One region of the Pseudoalteromonas sp. SWYJZ12 genome, then DNA from elsewhere that is predicted to be linked to it. Evidence: predicted binding sites of a transcription regulator. Region 1 holds the regulator's gene; each other region holds the start of a gene.
The links. The regulator sigma-54, encoded in region 1, starts transcription at its own class of promoters, with help from an activator protein. The targets are predictions, from matches to a motif close to GTTGGCACGNNNNTNGNNT.
Positions count from the first base shown of each region.

Region 2: I6F42_RS09275 (EF-hand domain-containing protein) is a predicted target of sigma-54. The motif match lies at 3,200-3,218, and genes of this name have one in related genera.
Region 3: fliE (flagellar hook-basal body complex protein FliE) is a predicted target of sigma-54. The motif match lies at 4,464-4,482, and genes of this name have one in related genera.
Region 4: I6F42_RS19520 (EF-hand domain-containing protein) is a predicted target of sigma-54. The motif match lies at 4,352-4,370, and genes of this name have one in related genera.

Region 1 is NZ_JADYXH010000005.1:89,349-97,044, reverse strand. Features, by position in the region: gene I6F42_RS08415 (calcium/sodium antiporter) at 1-665, shown strand, start outside; gene I6F42_RS08410 (KpsF/GutQ family sugar-phosphate isomerase) at 669-1,640, shown strand; gene kdsC (3-deoxy-manno-octulosonate-8-phosphatase KdsC) at 1,641-2,192, shown strand; gene lptC (LPS export ABC transporter periplasmic protein LptC) at 2,189-2,743, shown strand; gene lptA (lipopolysaccharide transport periplasmic protein LptA) at 2,733-3,278, shown strand; gene lptB (LPS export ABC transporter ATP-binding protein) at 3,275-4,000, shown strand; gene I6F42_RS08385 (RNA polymerase factor sigma-54) at 4,070-5,569, shown strand; gene hpf (ribosome hibernation promoting factor) at 5,595-5,882, shown strand; gene ptsN (PTS IIA-like nitrogen regulatory protein PtsN) at 5,887-6,339, shown strand; gene rapZ (RNase adapter RapZ) at 6,358-7,203, shown strand; gene I6F42_RS08365 (HPr family phosphocarrier protein) at 7,246-7,518, shown strand; gene mgtE (magnesium transporter) at 7,649-7,696, shown strand, end outside.
Region 2 is NZ_JADYXH010000006.1:12,033-19,728, forward strand. Features, by position in the region: gene I6F42_RS09250 (FlgO family outer membrane protein) at 1-96, opposite strand, end outside; gene I6F42_RS09255 (amidohydrolase) at 200-1,876, opposite strand; gene I6F42_RS09260 (calcium-binding protein) at 2,010-2,246, opposite strand; gene I6F42_RS09265 (hypothetical protein) at 2,256-2,492, opposite strand; gene I6F42_RS09270 (hypothetical protein) at 2,679-2,906, opposite strand; gene I6F42_RS09275 (EF-hand domain-containing protein) at 2,931-3,164, opposite strand; gene I6F42_RS09280 (HAMP domain-containing sensor histidine kinase) at 3,495-4,949, shown strand; gene I6F42_RS09285 (hypothetical protein) at 4,955-5,500, shown strand; gene I6F42_RS09290 (sigma 54-interacting transcriptional regulator) at 5,503-6,852, shown strand; gene I6F42_RS09295 (DUF1543 domain-containing protein) at 6,861-7,361, shown strand; gene I6F42_RS09300 (hypothetical protein) at 7,392-7,619, opposite strand.
Region 3 is NZ_JADYXH010000006.1:206,682-214,377, forward strand. Features, by position in the region: gene I6F42_RS10055 (sigma-54-dependent Fis family transcriptional regulator) at 1-775, shown strand, start outside; gene I6F42_RS10060 (DNA-3-methyladenine glycosylase I) at 1,061-1,657, opposite strand; gene I6F42_RS10065 (PAS domain-containing sensor histidine kinase) at 1,790-2,902, shown strand; gene I6F42_RS10070 (sigma-54 dependent transcriptional regulator) at 2,899-4,365, shown strand; gene fliE (flagellar hook-basal body complex protein FliE) at 4,522-4,854, shown strand; gene fliF (flagellar basal-body MS-ring/collar protein FliF) at 4,875-6,590, shown strand; gene fliG (flagellar motor switch protein FliG) at 6,583-7,623, shown strand; gene fliH (flagellar assembly protein FliH) at 7,627-7,696, shown strand, end outside.
Region 4 is NZ_JADYXH010000033.1:7,538-15,233, reverse strand. Features, by position in the region: gene fmt (methionyl-tRNA formyltransferase) at 1-581, shown strand, start outside; gene rsmB (16S rRNA (cytosine(967)-C(5))-methyltransferase RsmB) at 574-1,869, shown strand; gene trkA (Trk system potassium transporter TrkA) at 1,956-3,332, shown strand; gene I6F42_RS19530 (EF-hand domain-containing protein) at 3,414-3,629, opposite strand; gene I6F42_RS19525 (calmodulin) at 3,707-3,919, opposite strand; gene I6F42_RS19520 (EF-hand domain-containing protein) at 4,059-4,271, opposite strand; gene I6F42_RS19515 (flagellar brake protein) at 4,737-5,396, opposite strand; gene I6F42_RS19510 (TrkH family potassium uptake protein) at 5,441-6,892, opposite strand; gene I6F42_RS19505 (YigZ family protein) at 6,989-7,603, opposite strand; gene pepQ (Xaa-Pro dipeptidase) at 7,692-7,696, opposite strand, start outside.

The sequences.
Region 1 (7,696 bases):
AACGTGAAATGCCATTAGTGATGCTCGTATCTTTAGTTACTTGGTATGTGTTCTCAGATAACTACTTTTCATTTAATGAAGGTGTTGCACTTTTGGTTGGCTTTATCGTATTCATCGGTGGGTTAATTATTGTATCTATGCGTGCGAAAAACCAAGATGATCCATTTGTCTCAGAAGCCTGCGACGACGTACCTAACGATGTACCTACGAAAAAAGCGGTATTTTGGTTAGTTGTCGGCATGATACTCCTACCTGTTAGCTCTCATTTTTTAATAGGTTCGGCTGTCGATATTGCTAAATACTTCGGCTTAAGCGACCTAGTCATTGGCTTAACAATTATTGCCATCGGTACTAGTTTGCCTGAACTTGCCGCTTCGGTTGCAGGTGTACTTAAAAATGAAGATGATTTAGCACTAGGTAATATTGTTGGCTCAAACATATTTAATATTCTAGCGGTATTACCACTTGCCGGTATTATTAACCCTTCTGCCATTGACCCATCATTAGTAAGCCGAGACGTATTAATTATGATTGGCGCAACACTTGCTCTTATTATTATGTCATTGAACTTTAGAGGCACCCAACGTATCAATAGAGTAGAAGGCGGCTTATTGCTAATAGCGTTTTTGGGTTACCAAGGGTATATTTTTAGTCAAGTAGGGTAAATGATGGCAACGCTAAATTTTATTGAACAAGGCCTTCGCGTTTTAGATGTTGAGCGCCAAGCACTTAGTGATATTGCACAATATGTAGATGAAAACTTTCATAACGCGTGCCAATTAATGTACGACTGCGAAGGCCGTATTATTGTCATTGGTATGGGTAAGTCAGGTCATATTGGCAATAAAATAGCGGCAACCCTTGCAAGTACTGGCAGTCCAGCATTTTTTGTTCACCCTGGTGAAGCAAGTCATGGTGATTTAGGTATGATCACTAAAAATGACGTGGTTATGCTTATTTCCAATTCAGGGGAGACCAGCGAAGTTTTAAATATCATTCCGGTTTTAAAACGACTTGGTGCCAAAATGATAGCGATGACTGGCAATACGCAATCAACCATGGCGACCCTTGCTAATGTACATGTGTGTATTAAAGTAGAAAAAGAAGCCTGTTCATTGGGTCTAGCTCCTACATCAAGTACCACTGCAACGCTTGCGATGGGCGATGCCATGGCAGTTGCATTATTAGAAGCTCGCGGGTTTACAGCTGATGACTTCGCGCTATCTCACCCAGGTGGTAGTTTAGGCAAGCGTTTATTACTTACTTTAAAAGATGTTATGCACAGCGGCGCAAATACACCTATTATTAGCGTTTCACAAACAGTTAAAGACGCCCTCATTGAAATGTCTGCTAAAGGTTTAGGTATGACAGCCATTGTTGATGAAAATCAGCAGCTCGTGGGATTATTTACCGATGGCGATTTGCGTCGTATTTTAGAGCAAAGAATTGATATTCATACAACACAAATAGATGTTGTTATGACTAAGTCATGTACTACGGCTACACAAGATATTTTAGCCGCTGAAGCGCTTAACATTATGGAACACAAACGTATAAATGGCTTAATCGTCGTCAATGAGAAAAACCAACCTATTGGCGCATTAAACATGCAAGACCTATTAAAAGCAGGAGTATTATAAATGCAATTTGAAGAACTCTATCAACCGCTGAGCGATGATGCAAAAGCACGCGCTAAAAAAGTAAAGCTACTTATATGCGATATTGATGGTGTATTTTCTGATGGCCGTATTTATCTTGGTAATCAAGGTGAAGAGCTAAAAGCATTTAATACAAAAGATGGTTTTGGCATTAAAGCGCTTATAAACAGTGGCTTTGAAGTGGCTGTAATTACTGGTCGTCTTTCACAAATAGTGCAACAACGTATGAGCAGCTTAACCGTACAGCATATTTATCAAGGCCAAGAAAATAAGCTCATTGCCTATCAAGAATTAAAAGACAAACTCAACCTTAGCGATGAACAAATTGCTTATATCGGTGATGATGGTCCTGACATGCCCGTTATGGAATTAGTCGGCTTTGCTGTTGCAGTAAATGATGCCCATCCACTTATTAAACGTTTATCACACTATGTAACGCAAATGCCTGGCGGCTTTGGTGCAGTAAGAGAGCTCACCGACTTACTTATGCTTGAAAATGGTAAAGCATTGACTACACAAGGCACTAGTTCATGAATGCAGCGCGCATAATATTAAGCGTTTTATTCATTAGCTGTATGGTTTGGCTTTGGTACCCTTATTTTACACAAACAAATATTGTGCCTCAGACTGAGCCTGAAGTTATTGCCAAGCCTGATTACATAGCCATTGAACTCAAACAAACAGCCTATGACGAACAAGGTAAAATTAGCCACAAAGTCACTGCGGCTAAAATGGAGCTATATCAACAATTAGGTTTTACGTTTTTTGAAAAACCTATTTTTACTTTATATAACGAAAAGCAAACGTGGCAAATAAATGCAGACGAAGCAACATTATACGAAGACAAACAATTAATTTTAGAAGGCAATGTGGTTGCCAAAAACTTAACCGATAACGCCATGATAGACAAAATCAATGCTGATAATATTCAGGTAGATATAAAGCTATTAACAATGCGTTCGGAGCAACCCGTTATCATCACTGGACCCAATTTAAAAATCACTGGTAAAGGCCTAGAAGCCGACTTAAAAACCGAAGTGATAAAACTAATTAACCATACGCGAACCATATATTATGACCAATAAAATATTAAAATCACTTATTATTCCTACACTTATACTAGCGTTTAATAGTAGTGCTGCCGAGCAAAACACGCAACCGACTGCAAATCAAATTTCAATAAGCGCCGATAAGCAAGAAGGTCAATTAAAAGCTAATGTCGGGATTTTTGAGAAAAATGTTGAAATTATTCACGGTAATCGCCGTATCACAGCCGACCGCTTAGAAGTACATAAACGCGATGAACTTGGTGATAATAAACAATTATTAATTGCTACAGGTAGCCCTGCGCACTTTGAAGAAAAGCAATCAGATGGCACGACTATGAGCGCCAGTGCTGACGAAGTACGTTATGATGTATCTAAGCGTTTTTTAACGCTTGTTGGTAATGCACAAGTATCGCAAGCGGGACAAAAAATAAATGCTAAAAGCATTACCTACGATATAGAGCAGCAGCTAATCAGTGCCGAAAAAGATGAAAACTCAACTGACCGCGTTCACACAATTTTAGTGCCAATCGAGACTAAAAAAAGTAAAAAAAGCGACAAAGGTCAACCATGAGCACATTAAAAGCAGAGCTATTAGCAAAGAGCTATAAAGGCCGTGAAGTTGTAAAAAACGTCGGCCTTGAAGTCAAAGCTGGCAGTATTGTTGGCTTACTTGGCCCTAACGGCGCAGGTAAAACCACCACGTTTTATATGATAGTAGGACTTGTACCTAGCGACAAAGGTAAAATATCGATAGACGATAACGATATTACTCTTTTACCTATGCATAGTCGTGCTAGATTAGGCATTGGCTACTTACCGCAAGAGTCTTCAATATTCAGAAAGCTGACTGTTTATCAAAACTTAATGGCCATTTTAGAAACGCGCAAAGAGTTAAATAAACAAGCTAGAGAAGACACTCTCGATAAATTATTAGATGAATTTAGCATACAACACATTCGTGATAGCCAAGGTATGGCATTGTCGGGTGGCGAACGTCGTCGTGTGGAAATAGCACGTGCGCTGGCAGCAGATCCTAAATTTATATTACTAGATGAACCATTTGCAGGTGTTGACCCGATTTCGGTATTAGACATAAAGAAAATAATAGAACATCTCAAAAATCGTGGGATTGGTGTATTAATTACCGATCATAACGTAAGAGAAACCCTTGATGTTTGTGAAAAAGCCTACATTGTTTCTCATGGGGAGCTGATTGCATCAGGTACTCCAGAACACGTATTAAATGATAAAACAGTACGCGATGTTTACTTAGGCGAGCAATTTAGGCTGTAACATTTACGCCATGTCTTTAAGCATCTGCTAGTATTAATTATAACAACATAAAAGGATTGTTAGAGATACATGAGGCAATCACTACAGCTGCGCATGGGCCAGCAACTTACAATGACTCCACAGTTGCAACAAGCTATTCGTTTGTTGCAACTCAGTACATTGGATCTCCAGCAAGAAATACAAGAAGCTCTCGACAGCAACCCGCTATTAGAGGTTGAAGAAGCAGACTATTCCGAAGACGCTGCAGGTAAAAACGAGCAAAAAGCAGATACAGATGACATAACTGTTAGCGCATCTGCCGATGATGCTCCAAGCGAATATGAACAAGATAGTGGTGAAGCACTTGCAAAAGACACGCTAAGTGACGACATGGCTATGGATGTTAGTTGGGATGAGTACATGAGTGCCGCCCCAGCAGCATCATCGGGTCCGATGCCTGAAGACGAATCAATATACCAAGGTGCCTCTACTGAAACGCTCCATGAGTATTTAATGTGGCAGTTACAACTAACGCCATTTAGCCCTACAGACGAAGCTATTGCTATTGCTATTGTAGAAGCCGTCGATGATTCAGGTATTTTAACACTAAGCTGCGAAGAGATTTTAGAAAGCTTTAATCAAGAAAACGAAGATGATAACGAAGTCGAACTTGATGAAATTGAAGCTGTATTAAAACGCATCCAACTGTTTGATCCTGTTGGTATTGCTGCACGTAGTTTACAAGAGTGTTTGTGTATTCAGCTTAACCAGTTTGATAAAGAAACACCTTACATTAATGAAACAAAAATGATTTTAACCGAGCATATTGATTTATTAGCTGCTCGTGACTATCGTACATTAATGAAGAAAACTAAGCTCAAAGAAGAAGAGCTTAAAGAAGTAATGACATTAATACATACTCTTAGCCCTAAACCTGCAGATACTATTGTAAGAGAAGAATCTGAGTATGTTATTCCTGATGTGTCAGTTAAAAAAATTAAAGGCCGCTGGGTTGTTGAGTTAAACCCAGATAGCATGCCTAAAATTCGTGTTAATAGCCAATACGCGGCAATGTCTCGCACTGTAAAATCCAGTGGTGACAGCCAGTTTATTCGCTCGCATTTACAAGAAGCTAAATGGTTTATTAAAAGCTTAGAAAGTAGAAACGACACGCTATTAAAAGTAACAAATTGTATTGTTAAGCAACAACAAGGCTTTTTTGAACACGGTCCTGAAGCCATGAAACCAATGGTTTTAAATGATGTTGCTGAAATGGTAGAAATGCACGAATCAACAATTTCGCGCGTAACAACCCAAAAGTATATGCACACACCCCGTGGTATATTTGAGCTTAAATATTTTTTCTCAAGCCATGTAAGCACCGAAAACGGTGGTGAATGTTCATCTACAGCAATCCGTGCGCTTATCCGAAAATTAATCGCAGCAGAAAACTCAGCAAAACCATTGAGTGATAGCAAAATAGCGGATATATTGGCTGAGCAAGGAATTAAAGTAGCGAGACGTACAATCGCAAAATACCGCGAATCTCTGGCTATTCCACCGTCAAATCAACGTAAAAGTTTGATTTAAGACGCAAAAAAAGAGGGTAATGCTTATGCAACTAAACTTAACTGGTCGTCACGTAGAATTAACCGATTCACTAAGAGACTATATTAATACCAAATTTGCGAAGCTAGAAAGACACTCTGATCATATTAATAATGTTCATGTCATTCTCGATGTAGAAAAATTAAATCAAAAAGCAGAAGCCACCATACACGTAAGCGGTGCTGAGCTATTTGCCTCTACAGAACATCAAGATATGTATGCCGCCATTGACTCGTTGATCGACAAGCTCGATCGACAAGTAATTAAACACAAAGAGAAGCTTGCTCGACACTAATATGATGAAATTAAGCTCACTTATATGCCAGGACTGCAGCAAAGCTGCGGTCCTTTTTAATAGCAAAAAAAGAATTTTAGAGTTCATTAGCGAACTTGCTCACGACAAACTTCCGTATTTACCGCAACAAGATATTCTTAATGCTTTAATGAGCAGAGAGAAACTCGGTAGTACAGGTATAGGGCGTGGCATTGCCATTCCTCATGGAAGAATGAGCGGTGCAGAAGAGCCTTTGGCTTTAGTACTCGTTAGCGAAACTCCAATAAATTTTGATGCAATCGATAATCGCCCTGTTGATATTTTCGTCGCACTCATCGTACCAGATGGCGATAACCAGCAGCACTTAAAGACTCTAGCAACCATTGCTGATAAACTAAACAACAAAGATTTTTGTAAACAGTTACGCAGTGCAAAATCAGATACTGAGCTTTACCAAGTTATTGTCAATCAATCATAGTTTTATAAAGGGTGTTAAATGGAGTTAATTATCATAAGCGGCCGTTCTGGTTCTGGAAAGTCGGTTGCTTTACGCGTTGTAGAAGATTTAGGTTATTATTGCGTAGATAATATTCCAGTTAACTTGCTTCCTTCATTAGTTCGCAGTGTGTCTGATAGCTACGATAAAATTGCTGTTAGCATTGATGTGCGTAACATCCCTAAACAACAAGATGAATTTAACGATATTCTTGAATACTTGCCTGGCTTTGCAAAACCTACGTTATTTTATTTAGATAGCGACGATCAAACATTGATCAAACGTTTTTCTGAAACTCGTAGATTACACCCACTATCAATTGACTCGTTGCCTCTTGATTTAGCCATCAAAAAAGAAAAAGAATTACTTGATGTATTAATCACCCGCGCCGACTTTATGATAGACACGACTGATTTGAGTGTTCATCAACTTGCTGAATCTATTCGTGAAAAGATTTTAGGTAAAAAAGATAAGCAACTGATTGTCACGTTTGAATCGTTTGGTTTTAAATACGGTATACCAAAAGAAGCAGATTACGTATTTGATGCACGCTTTTTACCCAATCCACATTGGGAACCTGAATTAAAACCTTTAAATGGGTTAGATCAACCTGTTAAAGATTATTTGGCCAATCACAGCATAGTGCAAAAATTCACATGGCAAATTCAAACATTTGTACAAACATGGTTACCGCACTTAGAGCGAAATAACCGCAGTTATTTAACCATTGCTATTGGGTGTACAGGCGGACAACATCGCTCTGTATATTTAGCGCAAACTATTGGTGAAAGTTTTGCAATGACACATCCCAATGTGAAAATTCGCCATCGCGAACAAGAAAAATAATATAGCTGAATAATCACCTGTTCAGCTTAGGTAGAGTAAGTTATGCATTGTGAAGACACTTTTTTAATAAAAAACAAATTAGGATTGCACGCCAGAGCAGCCACCGTGCTTGCCCAATTGGCAGTGCAGTTTGATGCGACAATTACATTATTTCAAGATGACAAAGAAGCTGCAGGCGATAGCGTACTTGCACTAATGTTACTTGAAAGTAGCCAAGGCAAAGAAGTAAAAGTTGTATGTAAAGGCCCCGATTCTGAGCAAGCTTTACATGCTGTTGGAGAATTAATAGCACAACGTTTTAATGAACAAGAATAAACAGTTATAAAAATAATGCTCGCATTACTAATGCCCCAACTAAAACAGATATATAAAATAAATACGGTTAGTGACGCCAGTTAACTCACCTCTCCCCATAAAGTAATATAAAAATTTATAAAGGACGCCAATGCCTGAAGCTTTTGAACAAGATTACCCACTACAGCAACTAAAACAG
Region 2 (7,696 bases), on a different contig from region 1:
TGGTGCATGTCCATTATAAACAGGATGAGTAGAACACGCTGAAAGTGAAAGTGTAAAAAGTGCCGATAAAGTAAGAGATATCTTTTTTGATAACATGTTTTCTTCCTGAAACATAAGGGAATTTTATAAATACCCCTCTTTATCGACACACTTTTTGATTACTTTAACTAAATTTAATAATTACTTTGTTTATTTTTGATTATGGTGTTTTTTTAATCTCTTCTTTTTTATAGCGAAGTTTACCTGCAACCCAGGTTTGTAGTACGTTCGTCTTGTATATCTCGTCAACAGGTACTTTAAAGTAGTCTTTATCAAGTAAAATAAAGTCTGCCCATTTACCTTTTTCTAAACTACCCACCTTAAATTCTTGATGGGCTGAATAAGCGCCACCGAGAGTAAATGCACGTAATGCATCTTCGCGGCTTAGTACTTCACTTGCGCGCCAGCCGTTTTCAGGTAGTTTGTTATGATCCATGCGTGTAATGGCTGAATACAAACCATCAAATGGATTTGCAAGCTCTACCGGGTAATCAGAGCCAGCTGCAACAACCGATCCTTGCTTTAAAAATGTTTGCCAAGCATAGGCACCGCTTAATTGTTTTTCAGTTAAGCGTTGCTCTGCCATATGCATATCAGAAGTGGCATGTACTGGCTGCATTGAAGGGATTATTTTTAGCGCTTTAAAGCGAGGGATATCCTCAGGCGTTACAATTTGTGCGTGCTCTATTCGGTTACGTAGTAATATACCGCCCGTTTTTTTAAACACATTTTGATAGGCATCAAGTACTACTTTATTTGCTTTATCGCCAATTGCGTGAGTATTTGCGCTAAAGCCGCTTTTAAAGCTTTGTGTAAAGAGCGCTTCGAGTTTTCTTTGTGTTTCAAGCATTAAACCATGGTGACCAGGTCTGTCTGCATATTCTTCAATCAGAGCGGCTCCGCGAGAGCCAAGTGCGCCATCGGCGTAAACTTTAACACTGCGAATTTCCATAAAATCATTTTTGTCGTGGTATCGGCCTGCCTTTAACATCGTGTCTAAATCAGGGCTTGCACCGCTTAACATTGCCACAATACGTAGCGGTAAATTACCGAGGTCGCCGCGCTCTTTGTAAACCTCCCATGTGGTTTTATCAATACCTGCATCGTGAGTAGAGGTAATGCCTAAACTTAATAAATGCTTACCTGCTGCATCTAGCGAGTCACTTATATCTTGCTTTGAAGGGGCTGGCATATGCTGGGTAATTAGCGCTTCTGCTTTATCTACAAAAATACCTGTAGGATTGCCAAATTCGTCTTTAATTATTTCACCGCCTTCAGGCGCTTTTGTTTGAGCAGTAATACCAGCAAGTTCGAGTGCTTTTGAATTAACCCAAATGGCGTGGCTATCAACCCGCGAAAGCACCACAGGTTGATCGCTCACTACTTTGTCTAGATCTTTAGCTGTAGGAAATCGTGTATCAGCCCAAAGCTCTTGGTTCCAACCTCGCCCTATAATCCAACCTTGTTTGTTGCCAGCAAATATTTTTAGTTTATTTTTTACTTCATCAACCGATTTTGCACCGCGTACATCAAGTTGCGATAAATTATCGCCAAGGCCAATAACGTGCCCATGAGCATCAATTAAGCCTGGTAATAAGGTATTACCGTGCGCGTCAATTAGCTTGGCATCCGGGTAGCTATCTTTAAGTGTATCGCTACCTAGTTTTACTACCTTGCCATTTTTAATAACGAGGGTAGTAAACTGCTGTACTTCACCTTGGTATAAAGGGGTATAACCATTGGCGTTATAAATTACTTTAGTTTGTGCGAGAGTGTAACTAGAGCTTGCACAAAGACTTGCTAGGATGAGAGGTTTGATTATTTTTTTGAGCAACATAAGGCATTATTTTTTATTGTTAGTGCGTTAACATTAGCAAACCCAATTTTATAATACCAATATGTGAGACGAATTATGATGAAGAAAAAAGCAGTAAAGCTAGAACATAAAAATATCTAGCTTTTGAAAAGGTTTATTTACTAGTGTATAAACTGTATTCACTTAGCGTTAGCTTACCGTCTTTGTCTTGATCGTAGCTTGAAAACCGTGACCACAAAGCCGGATCTATAGCGGTTTCTGAACGTGATAAAAAACCGTCTTTATTCCTATCTAGCTTTTTAAATTGCTTTGCAATGTCGTTACTTGCGGCAAAACTAAATGCGCTAAAAATACTAAACGCCAGCAGCGTTATATAGCTAATACTTTTCATACAAATCACTTAGTAAAGGTTGTTAGTTAGATAACTTTTAAATTCGACTAGCGAAATTTGGTTATCTTGGTTTTTGTCCCATTTTACAAAGGTGTTTAAAAGTTGTGGTTGGGGATCAAGTTCGTCGTGTGTTAAATAGCCACTTTTGTCGCTATCTAGGTGATCAAAGCGTTGCTTTACATCAAGTGCCGCGGCATCAAAACTTAATAGCATTAAAATGCTTATAACAAGGGAAAGTATCTTCATGGTCTTCCTTCCAAAAGATGTATTAAAAGTTCGTGGCTAAAATAAAGTAAAAAGGAAAAAGCACTTGCCGTAATTTAACTCCCAACATTAAATCCTTTTACACACTCCCTCAGGGATTATGGCAAATGCTTTTAAATTCAGTTTACATGTAACAAGCTTAAGTAAAGCTTAATCAGTAATTACTCATTAAGGCTTAAAGCTTTCAAATTCTTTTTTTGAGACTTTTTCATCACCGTCTTCATCTAAGTCGGCAAATTGTCTCATTACTTCTTTGTCTTCCTTTGCTTCTACAATTGATATTTGTCCATCCATATCTTTATCTAAATGGGCAAAGCGCACGTTTGTTGGCGATGCAATTACGGTGGCACTAATTGCTAAAAACATTAATGAAAAAGCGGCTATAAGTTGTTTCATAATCACGTTCCTTATTGAATGAGTTTATTGAATAAATTTTTTGAATTCATCTAGCGACAATTGCCCATCTTGATTAGTATCAATTTGTAAAAAATTTTCGTGTAGAACGGCATCTTCACCTGCTTCGGCTTCACTTAATGTGCCGTTACTGTCTTTATCAAGCTCGTTAAAAGTCGCGTGAACGTCCATTGCGTGTGCGTTAGCGCCTAAAAAGCCTAAAGCCAGTAATGATGAAGTTACTAAAATGCGTTTGTTCATAATTATTTCCTTATTGATTAAAGTTATTACTGCTGATACAAAAATGATGCCAAAAATAATTGTTGTTAATTTTCAAGTGTTTATATTTTTAACTTGAAAGAGGTGGGAAGTTTTTACGGGGTTTATTGTAATTTTTGTGTGACTTTTGCAACACTATGTAGTGAGATTAAAGGTAGGGTTTAAAAATCAATGGTTTACGTTGTCTCTATTTGGCGACACATTGTTTTTGTAGCGCTGGCTGTTAATCGTATTAAATATAATTGCTGGTTCAGCTAGTGTATAAGGTAAGCACTTAATAATAGAACGCTTAACTTAAAAGGACTAAACGAAATGCCAGCAATCATAGCTAAAAAATACCATGCAATGCTTAACTGGCGGCCTAATTTAATTGGGCAATTTGCAATGAGTATGCTGCTTTCGTTACTCCCGCTTTCTATAGTGGTGATTGTATTTTTAAATGCGCTTAACAAGCAATTAGCAGTGACTCAAAGTATCGTGAGTAACAACTACCAAGTTACCAAATCGTTTAATACTCTAAAACAAGAACTTAACAGCCTTGAGCGCGCCACTAGGCAAAACTGGGTATTAAAAAGTGAATCGTTAGATAAGCTCATTGTCGATAAATGGCAATCATCCCTGCAAAGTATTGATGAACTTAAATTTGTAAACACGGATAAAGATTACACCCACCAATGGCAACGCTTATATGCCACCTTACAAACAGCGCATGTAGAGCTTGTTGAGCAAAAACAACAGCAAGCGGAGCTATTTGTGCCAGTGAGCGATTTAGTTGCTGAGCTTACTTTATGGTTACGTGATAAAAATGAAGCGCAAATTACCAATAACCAAAATGAGCTTACAAGCCTACAAACTTCATTTATAAACTGGCTGGTGGCACTTATTCCGCTTACTTTAATTGTTGGTGGTGGTTTTTTATGGCGTATAAGTGGGCGACTAAAAGGGTTAACTACGGTTATTGATAAGCTAGGGCAGGGGCATTGGCAGCAAAAAATATCTGTGAAAGGCTCCGCTGAGCTAGTTGAGCTAGGAGAAAAACTCCAATGGGTGCAAGAGCAACTTCACATGCTTGAGCAGCAAAAAGATACCTTTTTACGCCATGTTACCCATGAGCTAAAAACGCCGCTTGCTTCAATGGTCGAAGGCACTGATTTACTAACTGATGAAATAGTAGGCCCAATTACTACTGAGCAAAAAGCAGTGCTTGAGCTTATTAGCCAATCTATGGTGCGCCTTCGTACAATGATTGACAGCCTGCTGAGTTATAATGCGATTCGCACCAGTAAAGACAGCCTAAGCGAAGTTGAGTTTAGCTATCTTATTAATAAAATTAATAGCCATTTTGAACATCGCTTAAGTGCGCGTCAGCAAGCTCTGCAATGGCAAAATAACTTACCTAATAAACAGCTTGCTTTACCTAGTGAGCTTATTGAGATGATTTTAATTCAGCTTATTTCAAATGGCTTAAAATTTTCACAAGATAAGCAAAGCGTTACTATTAATTTAGCGCTTGAGCAAAACCAACTTTGCATTGCTGTACTTGATAAAGGGTGCGGTATTAAAGAGCAAGAAAAAACTCAAATTTTCAGCGCATTTTATCAAGGTAAACACAGTAAAAATGTTACGCTGCAAGGCAGTGGGCTTGGCTTAACTATTGTGAAAGAATCTGTTGAACAGCTAAGAGGTACACTTACTGTTGAGCATAACGAGCCGCATGGTTGCCGGTTTTCAATTAAAATTCCCATAACAAAAAAATCTAGGAGTTAATTAACATGCGCTTGCGTTTAATCGCTATTTTATGTGTGCTCAGTAGCAGCATGGTTATATCAGGTTGTGAAATTAATAATGTGCAAGAAGAGCGTGTGTCAATTACACCTGCACCTGTGGTCGATACCAAAATAACGAATGACAAAAACAGTAAACCTAGTCCAAAACCCAGACCAAAAATTGAACCAAGCTATCCGCCTGCAGAGCAAGTTATTGCATGGCACGCTAATCAGTGTGGCGGATTTAAATTGGTGCCAAAAAAAGATATTTTTACAGGTGAAAACGATCTTAAACGTTTTTTTAAATTTATGTGCTTAAGCATAAATGATGATCCAAATACGGTAATGACTAAGTTGCTAAAACTCGATCTTGCTTACTTTTGGCCAGATGATATAAAGCAATATTTATGGCTTCAAAAGCAGCAAGTGACTATGCAAATAAATGCTAAAAAAGAGCAGCAAGCACTTAATAATAAAATGCAAGAAACCCTCTCATCGTTAGCAACAATTGAGCAGCAGCTTTTACTACGAGAAGAAACTAAGGAGCAGTAACTATGGCAGCAACTAAAGTGCAAGGTGCAAAAGTATTACTCGTTGACGACGACGCTAGCTTATTAAAACTGCTCGCTATTCGTATCGAATCAAAAGGATACGAAGTAACGACCTGTGAAAGCGGCTTAACCGCACTACAAATACTTAAAAGCCAAGTGTTTGACGCCGTAATAACCGACCTACGTATGGATGAAATGGATGGCATGGCACTGCATCGTCAGCTGCAAAGCCGCTACCCTGCATTACCTGTCATTATGATGACAGCGCACGGCTCAATTCCTGATGCCGTAGAGGCAACTAAGCAGGGCATTTTTGCATTTATAACTAAACCTGTAGATAAAGATGAGCTATTTGACAGCCTTGCTAAAGCGATAGAAATACATGGTGTTAATGCAGATGAAGCAGCACCTAAAAGTAATATAGTTACGCGCAGTGGTGCAATGCTGCACTTGTTAGAGCAAGTAAAACTACTTGGGCCAACGCAAGTTAATGTATTGATTTCGGGGGCTAGTGGTACAGGTAAAGAGCTACTCGCACAGGCGATTCATCAGCATAGTCATGTAAGCGGTGGCCCTTTCGTTGCAATTAACTGCGGCGCTGTACCGGGTGAGCTTTTAGAGTCTGAATTATTTGGTCATAAAAAAGGCTCTTTTACGGGCGCAATTAAAGATCATCAAGGTTTGTTTCAGCAAGCTGAGGGCGGCACGCTATTTTTAGACGAGATAGGCGATATGCCACTTAACTTGCAGGTTAAGTTACTGCGCGTATTACAAGAAAAAACAATTCGCCCCGTAGGCTTTCAAGAAGAAATAGCGATTGATGTACGTATTGTATCGGCAACACATAAAAATCTTCCTGAAGCTATTTTAAACCAGCAATTTAGAGAAGATTTATACTATCGCTTAAACGTAGTTAATTTAAAATTACCGCCACTGTGTGAGCGCCGCGAAGATATAAGCTTATTAGCACAGCACTTTAGTGCAAGCATTGCTAAGCGCATGAAGCAAACTGAAAAACACTTTGCCAGCGATGCTATGCATGCGCTTGTGCGTTACGACTGGCCAGGTAATATCCGCCAATTACAAAACGTAGTAGAGCAGGTTGTAGCATTAACGCCAAGCGATGTTATTTCAGAGCACTTAGTGTTAGCTGCGCTAAATAGTAATGAAACAAACGTAGAACCATTATCACTAAACGACGCTAAAAAAGAGTTTGAGCGCGACTATGTGATTAACACTTTAAAAATGGCAGGTGGTAACGTAGCCGAAGGCGCTAAGCTTGCCAAGCGCAATCGCTCAGATTTTTATAAGTTGATTAAAAAGCATAATATTGATGTTGATAATTTAGGTTAAGGAAAAGCATGCAGTTATTTATGGTGTATTTAGGTGGCCGGATTCAAGGTTGCCACATTGAAATGCATGATATTCGTTTTGTTGTAGGGCAAAACATTGAGCAAACTTATTCAAAGTTAAAAAGCCAATGGGTAGGCGACAGAAGTAGTGTTCACATGGATAGCTACATGGCAATTAATCATATAGATGGTTTTAAAATAGAAGTAGTCGATAGCTATGTGGAGCAAAATAAACAACTCTATTTTGTAAATTTAGGCGCTTACAGAAGTGATTCTATGGCTGAGCAACACGACTTTGCACTGTATGTTGCAAGCAGTAGCCATGAAGCTAAAGAGCGAGCTAAAAGCGATTTGCTAGCAGGGCTTAGCCATATCCATAAAGATGATTTACATGACGTAGACGATTGCTTTGCCATTGATTTACTCGACAGCCAGCTAAACATTAAGCTCACGCCCAGCGGTATATCGCAGCCTATAAAGCCAGACTGGTTTGGCTATCACATACTTTAAATTATAATAAGTAGCTAAAACTAAGCAGGACTAAGAGTCCTGCTCGTTTTGTTCATCCTTTTCGCTTTTAGCCGCCATTTTAAACGCCACAATAACCAATCCAAACATAGCAAACGGCAGTGCTGCTAACATGTATTCAACCACATTACTGTCTTGAAAATTTGCTTGTAGTAAAAAGTGACCCGCCACACACATTAAAATAACCACTAATAAAATAGGTAGTAACATAAGTTCTTTTTTTGATGAATGGTTTTTCATTAATTGTGAGGCTATAGCTGAAAATAATGCGCCATTGTAATGAGCTTACTTAAGCTTGGCAAACACCGCAGAATTTT
Region 3 (7,696 bases), on a different contig from region 1:
AGGCGGGACGCTATTTTTAGATGAAATAGGCGATATGCCTCTGCAAATGCAAGTTAAGTTGCTGCGAGTATTGCAAGAGCGCAGCTACGAACGTGTTGGTGGTACAAAGGCTATCCAAGCTGATGTACGCGTTATTGCAGCCACGCATCGTAATTTGGAAACAATGATTGAAGAGGGTAGTTTTAGGGAAGATTTATATTACCGCTTAAATGTATTTCCTATCGAAAACCCATCGCTTAGTGAACGTGCTGATGACATTCCGCTGCTTTTAAAAGAGTTAATGCGCCGTGTTAACGACCAGACTGGTTCTACCGCTAAGTTTACCGAGCGCGCAGTTGAGAGCTTAAAAGAACATGCTTGGCCTGGTAATATTCGTGAGCTTGCTAACTTAGTGGAACGTATGGTTATTATGTTTCCTGAAAAAGTGGTTGATATTCCCGATTTACCTAACAAATATCGTTACATCGAAGTTGAAGCGTACGAGCCAGAATACCCTGAAGAGTTAATGGAAAAAGATGCCTTTAACGACATATTTAGCACCGGTTTTAGCGATTACGAAAGTGAGCCAGACGCTGAGTTTAGCCAAACGGGTAGTGGGCTATTGCCAGATGATGGTATTGAACTTAAAGATTATTTAGCCGAGCTCGAAATAAGCTTAATAACCCAAGCGTTAGAGCGCTATGATTACGTTGTAGCTCGCGCTGCAGAGATATTAGGTGTACGCAGAACAACACTCGTTGAGAAAATGAAAAAGTATAATCTTTCAAGAGATTAAGGTTTAAAAGCAGCTGTCAGTGTTTAGTTATAAATTGGCCAAACACAGTAGATAAATAACCCCCGTTTTGTAGGTGCGGTTTTATACCGCACTTTACTTAAAAAATATTAGCAAGAGCGCGAAGTAAATTCGCACCTACACGGTTTTTACTTTTGTTGTAGACGCTAGACTTGCTCGCGTGAAAAACGAGGGTAAATGAGAAACCATAGTCAACTTACGCGTTACTTCTCTATAGCGCAGCGTCTCTTAACCTCTTTGTGAACAAATCACTTTTATGGTTATAAATCACTTACTACTAAAAGCCTCAATAATTTCTTCTTTTCTAAAACAATCATTACTGTGATCGTTAACCATACCGCAGGCCTGCATATGAGCGTAAACCGTTGTAGGGCCTAAAAACTTAAAACCCCGTTTTTTTAAGTCTTTAGCGAATGCGGTTGATGCCTCTGTAATTGCTGGGTAGTCCTCAGCGTTATTTAAATTACTTATAATCGGTTTATTATCGACAAACTGCCATTGGTAGTTACTAAAACTTCCAAATTCTTTTTGTATTTCTATAAAGCACTTTGCGTTGTTAACAGTTGCCGCAATTTTTAAGCGATTGCGCACAATACCCTCATCAAGCATTAATCTCTCAACGTCATCTTGTGTGAATTGTGCCACTTTCTTTACATCAAAATTAGCAAATGCTTTTTTGTAACCGCTGCGTTTTTTTAAAATTGTGTACCAGCTTAAGCCGGCTTGCGCTGATTCAAGCGTGATAAATTCAAACAGCTTTGTATCATCGTAAAGGGGGACGCCCCATTCTTCATCATGGTAAATAACGTAGTCGGGTTTAGTGGTGTCGAGCCACGGGCAACGGCACTTTATTTGCTCACTCATTATTATTCCTTTTTGTGTGCGTCATTTTTATGTCGCTCAAATTATTGATGTAACTTAATGATAAGTATGTAAATAAATTTTGGTATAAATCGTGCATTTAGACATGTATCTACATCAATTCGAGATTTGATTATGGCTCTTGCTAGCGTGCTAAAACCACAGTTTTTTTCTGCAAATCAGTATAACCCATGTTTACTTCAAGAGGAGTACATTGGTGAATTAAGCGATCTGCGCAAGCAAGCAAGTTGGCTTTCGCATTTGGTTGATACCATGCCAGCAGGCGTGGTTGTACTTGATGGCAAAGGGTTGATTGCAAAAGCGAATCAAATAGCGATTGATATGCTTGGCGAGCCACTTGAAGGCGAACGCTGGTTTAATGTTATTCAGCGCTCTTTTAGGCCACATCAAGATGATGGCCACGAAGTGTCTTTAAAAGATGGGCGCCTAATAAAGCTTGATATTACCGCTTTAGCACCAGAGCCTGGGCAACTTATTTTAATGACGGATTTAACCGAAACTCGCCGCTTACAAAAACGTGTTGCACATATGCAGCGATTAAGCGCGCTGGGTAAAATGGTTGCATCATTAGCGCATCAAGTACGTACGCCGCTCTCAGCCGCTATGCTTTATGCTGCTAATTTAGGGTCTAAGCGCTTACCCGAAGCATCTCGCGATAATTTTCAAACAAAGTTAATGTCGCGTTTAAAAGATTTAGAAACTCAAGTAAACGACATGCTGCTATTTGCTAAAAGTGGCGATCAGCAAGTTGTTGAGCAAGTTTCAATGCAGCAGCTTTTAACAGAAGTTAAAGCGGGCGCTGATGCGATGGTCGCACTTAATGAAAGTGAGCTGGATGTAAGCTTACCAGAGCCAGATATACAAATAGTCGGTAATAAAACGGCATTGGCCAGTGCTATTCAAAATCTTGTGCACAATAGTATTCAAGTTATCGGCGGCGGTGCAAAAGTAAAAATTAGCGCACAAAGAGATTTAAAAGATTTAGATATGGTTCGTATTAGTGTGAGCGACAATGGCCCAGGTGTTGATTTAAGCCAAAGCGATAAAATTTTTGAACCATTTTTTACTACCAAAAGTCAGGGCACAGGTTTAGGGCTTGCTGTAGTGAGTTCGGTAGCTAGTGCGCACCAAGGCCGTGTTGATGTGACCAATAATACGCAGGGTGGTGCCTGCTTTAGCTTGTTACTGCCTATTAAGGCAACATCTAAATTAGAGGGATCATTATGAGTAACACTATTTTAGTTGTCGAAGATGACGCAGGGCTTCGTGAAGCCTTAATAGATACCCTTGAAATGTCGGGTATTGAATGTGTTGCAGCGAGCAGTGCTGAGCAAGCAATGTTACTGCTTAAAAAAGATCAATTTTCGCTTGTTGTAAGCGACGTGCAAATGGGCGCAATGAGTGGACTGGATTTACTACGCAGTATTAAATTAAACCACCCTGATTTACCTGTATTGATGATGACGGCGTATGCCACAATTGACGATGCGGTAGAGGCCATGCGCCTAGGTGCAATTGACTACATGGCAAAACCATTTGCACCTGAAGTGCTGTTAAATATGGTGAGCCGTTATTTGCCTGAAAAAGCAAAAGAAACCGACGGCCCCATTGTTGCTGACCCAACTAGTATTCAATTATTGGAGCTTGCAAGTAAAGTAGCACGCTCTGATGCAAGTGTAATGGTACTTGGCCCAAGTGGTTCGGGTAAGGAAGTACTTGCGCGTTATATTCATGATAAGTCGAGCCGATGTAATGAGCCATTTGTAGCGATTAACTGCGCGGCTATTCCTGAAAATATGCTCGAAGCCACGTTATTTGGTTACGAAAAAGGGGCTTTTACGGGGGCGATTCAAGCATGTCCGGGTAAGTTTGAGCAAGCACAAGGCGGTACTATTTTACTTGATGAAATTACTGAGATGGACTTAGGACTACAAGCTAAACTTTTACGCGTACTGCAAGAGCGTGAAGTAGAGCGTTTAGGGGGTCGTAAAACAATTCAGCTCGATGTACGTATTTTGGCAACCAGTAATCGTGATTTGCAAGAAGCGGTTGCTAAAAACCAGTTTAGAGAAGATTTATACTACAGGCTTAATGTGTTTCCACTTATGTGGCGACCATTGTGCCAACGCCCTGGCGATATTATTGTATTGGCCAAGCATTTAATTGAGCGCCATATAAGTAAAAGCAAAGAGCCTATGGCATATTTAGATAAAGCTGCCGAGCAAAAGTTACTGGCTCACGCGTGGCCTGGTAATGTGCGCGAGCTTGATAACGTTATACAGCGTGCACTTATACTGCGAAGTGGCGATACAATAAACGAGCATGCCATTTTTATTGAAAACTTAGCAGCTAATAACTTTGTTATGGAGCCATCATTGGCGCCGGCGCAAACAGTATCGTCAACAGAATTAGCTCACGCAGATAAAGGCGTTGATAAAAGCACGCTAAGCTCTGCATATTATGATGAAAAATCACATGCCGAGGTTGAACCTAAGCAGGGCTTGCTAGCGGCAGACACCGGTAGCTATAAAGATGAGCTTAAAGACAAAGAGCATCGCATTATTTTAGAAACCCTTGCACGTTGCCAAGGTAAGCGTAAAGACGTTGCCGAAACATTGGGTATAAGCCCGCGCACTTTACGTTATAAACTTGCGCAAATGCGCGATTTAGGCATTTCACTCCCTGCATAACCTCCTATAAACCCTAAGTTTGCGCTGCGAACTTAGGGTTGTCAAAACTCTGACTCACACAAATTAAAGTTAACCTACTGTATTTAAATGATTAATTAATTGGCATGCTTTGTGCTTTATTACTTGTAAGAGTTCACTGCGTGTCAGAGATTAATTATGAAAATTCAAAACAGTGCTGTATTTCAAGAAATGCAATCGATGGCTTTAGAGGCCGGCCGTAATAATCAACTTAATAAATTGCCGACTCAAGTTCAGCCTACTTCTACTTCCCAGTTTGGCGACATGCTAAGTGATGCACTAAATACAGTGCACGGTTTACAACAAGATGCGGGTCAAAAAGTAAAAGCGGTTGAGATGGGTGATCGAAGTGTATCCCTTGCTGAGGCGATGATTGCTTCTCAAAAATCGTCAGTTGCTTTTGAGGCTACAGTACAGGTTCGTAATAAACTTGTTGAAGCTTATAAAGAAATCATGAACATGCCTGTTTAATTAGGTAGTGGAGAATTATTGTGGCGCAATCTAACCAATCTACAGACCTAGCACTTGCTGGTGGCGGTATTGACCAAAGTGGTGGTGATGATCAACAAGAACAAAAGTCAGGCTACTTAAGTGCTTTAAATGGTGTTGATGTATTGCGCCAAGTAACATTGGTTATAGCATTGGCTATTTGTTTAGCTATCGCGATTTTCATTATTATTTGGGCTCGTCAGCCAGATATGCGCCCGTTAGGCAAAATGCAAACTGAAGAGCTTATTCAAACGCTCGACTTTTTAGATGCGCAACAAATTGAATATCAACTAGATGGCAACGTTGTATCGGTTGATGAAAGCGAATACCAAAATATTAAATTGTTAATGACCCGCGAAGGGTTAGAGCAAGGGCCAGCGTCGGGCTCTGATATAATTATGCAAGATATGGGCTTTGGTGTAAGCCAACGCTTAGAGCGTGAACGCCTAAAACATGGCCGTGAACAGCAATTAGCACGGACCATTGAAGAGCTTAATAATATTACTCGCGCTAAAGTATTGTTAGCCATTCCTAAAGAAAACGTATTTGCCCGCAGAGAGAAAAAACCATCAGCTACCGTTGTATTAACACTCAAACGTGGACGCTCACTCGACCGTGAAGAAGTAGACTCTGTTGTTGATATGATTGCCTCGGCAGTACAGGGTTTAGAGCCTATGCGAGTTACTGTTACCGATCAAAATGGTCGATTACTAAATTCAGGTTCGCAAAGCTCATTAGCAGCACGCTCTCGTAAAGAATACGATTTAGAACGTAAGCGCGAACAAGAGTACCTTGAAAAAATAGACAGTATTTTAATACCGGTTGTTGGGCTTGCAAACTATACAGCTCAAGTTGATTTGAGTATGGACTTTAGCTCGATTGAGGAAACTCAAAAGCGTTATAACCCAGACCTACCAGCGGTTAGAAGCGAAACCACATTTGAAGAAAATAACATTGGCGGCCTAGCTGTTGGTATTCCAGGTGCGCTTACAAATCAGCCACCGTTAAACTCGAACATTCCTGAGGTTGCAGGGCAAGGTGGTGCAGGCACAGCTACATCACCAACACGCAGCCACAAAGAAGCCACACGTAATTATGAACTCGACACTACAATTTCTCATAAGCGCCAGCAAAGTGGTGTAATACGTAGAATAAGCGTATCAGTTGCTGTTGACTACATTGCTAAAGTGGGAGAAAACGGCGAAACAACCATGACTCCACGTTCGGTAGAGGCATTGTCAAATATTCGTCGCTTACTGCAAGGTGGTGTAGGTTTTGATATGCAACGTGGTGATGCACTTGAAGTCGTAACAGTGCCGTTTGTACGTGAAGAAACAAATTTAGCAATAGAAGTGCCACTGTGGGAACAAGACTGGTTTATGAAAATAGCCCGCCTTGTATTAGGCGCCTTAGTTATCATTGTATTGATAATGGCAGTAGTAAAACCAATGCTTAAACGCTTAATTTACCCAGACGATACACTAGAAGAATACGACGAAGATGCATTAAGTTCAGGCGTAGATATTGGCGACAATACGCTTGATATGCTAAATAAAGACTTTGATTCTGCTTCGGTTGGTTTCTCAAGTGATGGTACACTGCAGTTACCGGATTTACATGGCGACGAAGATTTACTTAAAGCAATTCGTGCCCTTGTAGCTAACGAACCAGAACTATCATCACAAGTAGTCAAAGCGTGGTTAACAGAAGATGACTGATCAAGAACAAAAACAACTCCCGCCAGCCTTTGATGTTGATAAGCTAGATGGGGTAGATAAAGCCGCTATATTACTTTTGAGTTTATCAGAAGAAGATGCCGCGCAAATCCTTAAACACTTAGAACCTAAACAGGTGCAAAAAGTGGGTATGGCGATGGCTGGTTTACAGGACTTATCACAAGCTAAGATTAGCGCTGTACACAACTTGTTTATAGAACAAATTCAAAGCTTTAGTACCATTGGTTTTCAGTCAGAAGACTTTATTAAAAAAGCGCTTACAGCCGCCCTTGGTGAAGACAAAGCCGCTAGCCTTATTGACCAAATTGTTATGGGCTCAGGCGCTAAAGGCTTGGATTCATTAAAATGGATGGACTCTAAGCAGGTCGCTAGTATTATTCGCAATGAGCATCCGCAAATTCAAACCATTGTATTATCATATTTAGAGCCAGAACAGTCAGCTGAAATTATTTCTCAGTTTCCTGAAAAAGTACGCTTAGATTTAACCATGCGTATTGCAAACCTTGAAGAGGTTCAGCCAGCAGCACTGCAAGAGCTAAACGAAATAATGGAAAAACAATTTGCCGGCCAAGCAGGTGCGCAAGCTGCTAAAATGGGTGGGTTGAAGGCTGCCGCAGATATTTTAAATTACCTTGATACTAACGTTGAAGGGCAGTTAATGGACTCTATTCGTGAACATGACGAAGAGATGTCTCAGCAAATACAAGATCTTATGTTTGTGTTTGAAAACTTAATGGATGTTGAAGACCGTGGTATTCAAGCAATCCTACGAGAAGTACAACAAGACGTACTAATGAAAGCAATTAAGGGTGCTGATGATGCACTTAAAGATAAAATACTGGGTAATATGTCTAAGCGTGCAGCCGAAATGCTTGCTGATGACTTAGAAGCTATGGCACCGGTACGTATAAGCGAAGTAGAAGCGGCGCAAAAAGAGATTTTATCAACAGCGCGTCGTTTGTCTGACTCAGGTGAAATTCAGCTGGGCGGCGGCGGTGGCGAGGAGTTCCTGTAAACTATGAGCAAACTCAAAGGACGCACACTTCGGGCTGATGAAGCAGATGAATTATTAAAAAATTGGGCTATTC
Region 4 (7,696 bases), on a different contig from region 1:
AACGCGCAATTTGGGCAGGTGATGAACAAACCGGCGTAACAATAATGCAAATGGATGAAGGGCTAGATACCGGCGATATGCTACATATAAGTCGCTGCCCTATTAGCACGACAGAAACTAGCGCTAGTTTATATACAAAGCTTGCTGAGCTAGGTCCAGACGCGTTAATTGAAACCATTAATAAATTAGCGAATGGCGAGCTCACCCCTGAACCTCAAAATGATGAACTTGCTAACTACGCTAAAAAGCTTTCTAAAGAGGAAGCTAATATCGATTGGTCAATGAGTGCACTGCAAATTGAGCGAAACATTCGCTCTTTTAATCCATGGCCAGTGTGCTTTACCCAAATGGGTGGGCAAACAGTAAAGATTTATCAAGCGCAGGTTGTGCTGCAATCAGGTGATCCTGGGCAAATTTTATCAAGCGACAAAAATGGCGTAGTAGTGGCGTGTGGCGAGCATGCTTTATGTATTACGCAATTACAGCCGCAAGGTAAAAAACCAATGGCAATTAACGACTTTTTAAATGGTCGTAGTGACTGGGTTACCCCTGGCACAATATTAGGCGAAAACAATGAGTAATGTTCCAAACGTACGAGCGCTGGCCGCTGAAACTTTATATAACGTAGTTGATAAAGGCGCATCGCTTAATCAAGAACTTCCATTTGCAAGCCAAGGCTTGCCGCCTAAAGATAAAGCGTTGCTACAGCAAATTTGTTATGGCGTTTTACGCTACTTACCGAGCCTTGAAAATTACTGCCAACACTTAGTAGAGCAGCCATTGAAAGGTAAACGTAGAATATTTCAGTTTTTATTATACGTAGGTATTTATCAACTGCAGCATATGCGCGTACCACCACATGCTGCAATTTCAGAAACTGTAAACGCACTGGCTCAACTACGCGCTTTAGGATTAAAAGGGCTGATAAACGCCATTTTACGTAGTTTTCAGCGCCAACAAGCAGAGCTTGAAGAAAAAGCGAAGCTTATTCCGGTATGTTTATACAACCATCCAAATTGGTTTATTAAACAGGTGCAAACAGCCTACCCAGATAGCTGGGAAGCACTACTTGAAGAAAACCAGCAACAAGCACCAATGTGGCTTCGTGTAAATCAAGCACAATTTAGCACGCAAGAGTACAGCGAAATGCTTAGCGCTAACGATATTGAACACACCTTAAACCCTGACTTTATTGATGGGATTAAGCTTGCCAAACCACGTGATGTATTTTCGTTGCCTGAGTTTGATACAGGTGCATGTTCAGTACAAGATGCTGCAGCACAGTTGGCAGCCCGCTTTTTAGAACCTAAAGCAGATGACTATATTTTAGATGCCTGTGCAGCACCTGGCGGAAAAACGTGTCATATATTAGAGCTTGCTGATGCTGATGTACTTGCACTTGATAGCGACTCAACTCGCCTTGAACGCGTTAAGCAAAACTTAACTCGTATTGGCTTAGGTGCAGACCTACAATGTGGCGATGCCTCACAACCACATACTTGGTGGGACGAAAAATTATTTGATCGTATTTTGCTTGATGTGCCTTGTTCAGCCACTGGCGTAATTCGCCGTCACCCTGATATAAAATGGTTACGTCGCGCATCAGATATCGAAGACTTATCTAAGTTACAAAACGATATCCTTGATAGCATTTGGCCACTGTTAAAACCAGGTGGCACATTGGTATATGCTACGTGTTCGGTTCTTCCACAAGAAAACCAACAGCAAGTTGCTAAGTTTTTAGCTAATAACGATGATGTAGAACATATACCTCTACACGAAAATGATACCGTAACAACTCCAGGTTTGCAGTTACTGCCCGGTGAAAGTGATGGATTTTATTACGCTAAGCTAGTTAAAAAAGCCTAATAGCCGTACACTAAATAGTTAGCCATTTATGAAACATTAAATGGCTATTTTTTTAATTAAATTATGATCAATACCACGGGTAAATAATGAAAATAATTATACTCGGTGCCGGGCAAGTTGGTGCTACGCTTGCTGAAAACTTAGTTGGCGAACAAAACGAAATTACCGTTGTTGATATAGACGGTAACCGATTACGTGAACTTCAAGATAAGTACGACTTACAAGGGGTTATGGGCCACAGTGCGCATCCTGATGTATTACGCCGTGCAGGCGCTGAAGATGCCGATATGATTATAGCAGTAACCAGTTCAGATGAAGTGAACATGGTTGCATGCCAAGTGGCGTACAGTATTTTTAAAACGCCCACTAAAATTGCCCGTATTCGCTCGGAGCAATATTTAAAATACCGTGAAAAACTATTTCAAAACGATGATTTACCTATCGACCATTACATTGCTCCCGAAGCACTGGTCACTAAGTATATTCGCCGTCTAATTGACTACCCTGGTGCTCTGCAAGTATTGCAGTTTGCTGATGGCATGCTCTCGTTAGTAGCCGTAAAAGCTTACTATGGGGGTTTATTAGTAGGTTATGCGTTATCTGCACTTAAAGAACATATTCCTAATGTAGAAACTCGTGTTGCCGCTATTTATCGTCAAGGTAAAGCAATCAAACCACTGGGTACCACCGTTATTGAAGCCGATGACGAAGTATTCTTTATTGCCGCTACAAAACATATACGCGCAGTAATGAACGAGCTACAAAAACTTGAGCGTTCGTACAAAAAAATTATGATAGCTGGTGGCGGTAACATTGGGGCAGGCCTTGCCCGCTCACTTGAAAAAAACCACACCGTTAAACTAATTGAACGCAGTAAAGAACGTGCCGAGCAACTCTCAGAAATGCTCGATAACACGGTCGTTTTTTGTGGTGACGCATCTGATCAAGAACTGCTCTCAGAAGAGCATATTGAACAAGTCGATGTATTTATTGCCGTAACCAACGACGATGAAGCAAACATTATGTCGGCCATGCTTGCAAAACGTATGGGCGCACAAAAAACCATGGTACTTATTCAACGTGGAGCTTACGTTGATTTGGTACAAGGCGGCGAAATAGATATTGCCATATCGCCACAACAAGCAACTATATCAGCGTTATTAACGCACGTACGCCGTGGTGATATTGTTAACGTGTATTCACTGCGTAAAGGCGCAGCAGAAGCCATTGAAGCCGTTGCTCATGGTGATGAAAACACATCTAAAGTGGTTGGTCGTGCGATTGCCGACATAAAACTTCCTGCAGGTACAACCATTGGGGCAATAGTACGTAATGACGATGTGCTGATAGCTCACGATGATACAATTATTATGTCGGGCGATCATGTCATCATGTTTTTAATCGACAAAAAACACATTACCGTTGTAGAAAAACTATTCCAAGTAAGTGCTATATTCCTTTAACTTGTTACTCTAATTAGTTAATTTAATACACAAAAAAGCCGCTGACTAAGGCGGCTTTAATAGAGTATGCTTAAATATTGATTACTGTACTTTTGAAAACTCTTCTTTAGAGATTTCACCATTACCATCAGTATCCAAATCATCAAAAATCTTTACAAGCTGAGGGTTAACCTTTGCTTCTTCCATTGTAATAGCACCGTTACCATCTGCATCAAAAGAGGCAAAATCTACTGCGGCATATGCTGCTGATGAAGATGCTAAAACGATAACTGCAAGTGTTGTATTTAATGTTTTCATAATAATATTCCTAGTAATATGGGAAGTCCTTTTCAAAGATCCCTGACTGTGAAAAATGTTTAATCTGAAAAGATTAATTAGTAATTAGCGAATTCTTCTTTAGAAAGCTCGCCGCTACCGTCGGTATCTAGCTCAATAAATTCAGCCATTAAATCAGTATCGACTGCCGCTTCGCTTGGGCTAATTGTGCCGCTACCATCGATATCAAGGCTGTCAAAATCTGATGCTGCAAATGCAGCGGAAGAAGATGCTAGTACTATAAGTGCTAATGCTTTATTTAAATGTTTCATAACTTAATCCTTCAATGTTTTATCAAAAAAATTGCTTCGTTTAACTTAAAACGTAATTTTTCACTTCCTTGTTATCCTCTTTCGTAAGCTCCCTTGCCTACTTAGGTGTCTTTGGCAACTCAGGATAAATACTTTTTAATTAAGCTTCTGAAAATTCTTCTTTTGATAACTCACCATTTTGGTCAGTATCAAGCTCAGAAAACATGCTCATTAGCTTTGCATCAACTGATGCTTCTGCTTGGCTAATTGTGCCACTGCCGTCTACATCCAGTGTGTCAAAATCTGTTGCAGCAAAAGCGGCTGAAGAAGATGCAATAGCGATAAGTGCTAAAGTTTTATTAATGCTTTTCATAATATGTATCCTTCAAATTTATGTGTGTGCGATTAAGTATTTCACTTTGAATCACGATTTCGTTCAGTACACTTAGACTATTACAACTTAGATGCCAACATTTAAAAGTTAATAATTATCAATGAGTTAAATTCAAAACGTACAACAAGAAGGCGTTTTTAGAATAATTATTGTTGCCCTTTAGCAACACGTTTTAAAGGGTCTACATTAAAATCATTAAAAACATATAGTTATGTTTATATAAAAAGATACATTTTTAAATGTATGGTTTTAAAAGGACGGATTTAAAAGAATAATTGAGATAAATTTTAACGAGGAAGCTTTAATAACAAAAAATAAGCTGTAAAAAATAATACGTAATCAGTTGTTTTATTTAAATAATAATTTTAATTATGAAAGAGAAAAAAAACATTTTATAAATACTGACATAAAATGCCTTTTTGTTGCAAATAAGCGAAAACCTATTTATTCAACGGTAGGCTCAAGCGCAGAAGGGTCTATAAAATGCTCTTTCATAAAGGCTTTCATTTCATCCTCGCTTGCTAGTAGCTTAATTCCACAGTGCACACCTGCGGCATGCTCTTTAACACTGCAAATTTCACCTTCAAAATCTTTATCACTGCTATTAAGTACGACAGTGCATTGCATATCTTTAATACTTTCAACTTGCTGATCGCCTCTAATATCAAACATTACACCAGTGAGTGAAATGTCTTTAATAAGGCCTTCAAGTACCCTATCGTCACTTAGCTTTAGCTTTGCAGGTAATAAGGTAGGTATGCGTGTTTGTGAGCGTAGCGCAAATAACTGCACTTGCTTTGGAAAGTTTATAAACACGAGTTTAGCGGGATGAGAGGCTACCGACATAATTTGCTGGCGAAACGCAATAACTTGCCCGCCACTGCCTTCAATAAGCGCTCTTACAACAACCATTACACCATCACGTAAATAGTCACTCGCCACAGGTAAACGCTTTGCATTGGGATAATTTAAAATAATAAACTGTTTATCGAGTAAACCAACTAATTCAGTTTTAACACGCTTACTGCTTGTAGGTGTTAATATTTCTAGGTCGACTAAGCTGCCTACACTTATATGCTTTAGCTTTTCTAAATTTGTTGGCATATCCCTTTCCCAATAGTTCGTAATTTAAAACTTAAGCCGCTCGTTTATCCACGCCAAAAAGTAGGCGTAAATAGCACTAATAAAGTAAATATTTCTAGGCGACCAAACACCATTGCAATGGTAAGCAACCATTTAGCACCATCGGTTATAGCGCCATAATGCGATGCTACATCACCCAAACCTGGACCTAAGTTATTTAAACAAGCCGCAGTGGCTGAGAACGCAGTTATGTTATCCATACCCGTGCCCATAAGCGCTAACATAATAATAATAAACACCAACGCATATGCAGAGAAAAATCCCCACACGGCTTCTACTACTTTGTCTGGCAACGCCTTTCGACCCAGCTTGATTGAATATATAGCACGTGGGTGCACCAAACGATTAAGCTCACGCACACCCTGCAAGTAAAGTAAGAACACGCGCACTACTTTCATACCACCACCAGTAGAGCCTGCACAGCCACCAATAAAGCTCGAAAATATAAGTAAAATAGGTAAAAACAAAGGCCATGTTGAAAAGTTATCAGTAGCAAAGCCTGCTGTTGTACTCATAGAAACAGCCTGAAATAACGCCTGATCGAGGGTTTCATCGCCATTAGCAAATATTTCATTAGAGGAAAGTACGGTAAAACAAATAACCACCAGCGCTAATTGAATACACAAAAACACCTTAAACTCAGGGTCTCGAATATAAACTTGTATGTTACGACTGGCTACTGCGGCGTAATGCAGGGAGAAGTTAACAGCGGCAATAATTAAAAAGAACACACAAATAAAGTTAATTACAGGGCTGTCAAAGTGCCCCATAGAAGCATCGTAAGTAGAAAAACCACCTATCGCGACCGTTGAGAATGCATGACATATCGCATCAAACCACTCCATCCCTGCTGCCCAATAAGCCAGCATACAAGCAATAGTCAGTGACACATAAATATACCAAAGGTGCTTTGCTGTATCGGCAATTCGCGGGGTCATTTTGGAATCTTTTACAGGCCCAGGTATTTCAGCGCGATATAACTGCATACCACCAACACCTAGCATGGGGAGTATAGCGACAGCGAGTACGATTATACCCATACCGCCAAACCACTGGAGTTGCTGGCGATAAAACAACACCGACTTAGGTAAGTACTCAATACCGGTAAGTACTGTAGCGCCGGTGGTTGTTAAGCCAGAGAATGCTTCAAACACCGCATCGGCGAGCGATAAATTAGGTTCTTGTAAAAATATAAGCGGCAAGGACGCAAACGCCCCTAGTACCAGCCAAAACAAAACAACAATTAAAAAGCCTTCACGTGCTTTTAAGTCACCGTTTTCATGGCGGTTTGGGTAATAAGCCATCATGCCAATAACAACACTAAAGATAAATGCTAAAACAAAAGGAACACCACCACCGTCTTTATATATTAAAGACACCAGTGCCGGAGGCACCATGGTAATACTAAACAGCGCAACAAGTTGGCCAAGAATTTTTATGATGGTACGAAATTGCATTTAGCTTGTCGCTTTTATTATTAGTAAATTCAGGCTGAGTAGTATCAACCAAATTAAATAGGGTCTGTATGCATTACATGCAATTTGTGTAGGTTATTACTCTTTAATAGTTAACTCAACTGCGCCGTGACTTAAATCAAAAATATCTTTGATTGCTTGCTGAGCTTCGCGGCTATCTATTGTAATCACCCATTCAATATTAGCAGTAAATTGCTTATCAATATTAAGCACTTGATACTTTGTTTTTAATAACTGCTCAATCGCACCTTGCATGCTGTACTCACTACTCCCTGTAATTTCAACACTGGGAACTTTAAGTACCGTTTGCAATTTTACTAATGCATTATTTAATGAGCCACCATAAGCACGTACTAACCCGCCCGTGCCTAATTTTATGCCGCCAAAGTAACGTGTAACAACAGCCGTGATTTCGCCAAGGCCTGAACCCACCAGCACATTTAACATAGGTTTTCCTGCAGTGCCATTTGGTTCACCATCGTCCGAAAAACCATAAACATGGCTGCCACCGGGGTTGCCTGCCACATGTGCCCAGCAGTTATGACGCGCATCGCTATACTTTTCTTCAATGCTTTTAATAAATGCTTTAGCTGAATTTAAATCGGGGGTATGTGCAATGTGAACTATAAACGTACTTTTTTTAATTTCTTCTTGATGAAAAACGTCAGTAGCGGGATATTTATATTCAGGCATATTTTAAACTTGTAAAAAGGGGGCCAAAAGGCCCCTTTAAATAATGTACGTATTTTAACGTGTATAAACTAATTAGTGTTAACTAGAATTAAT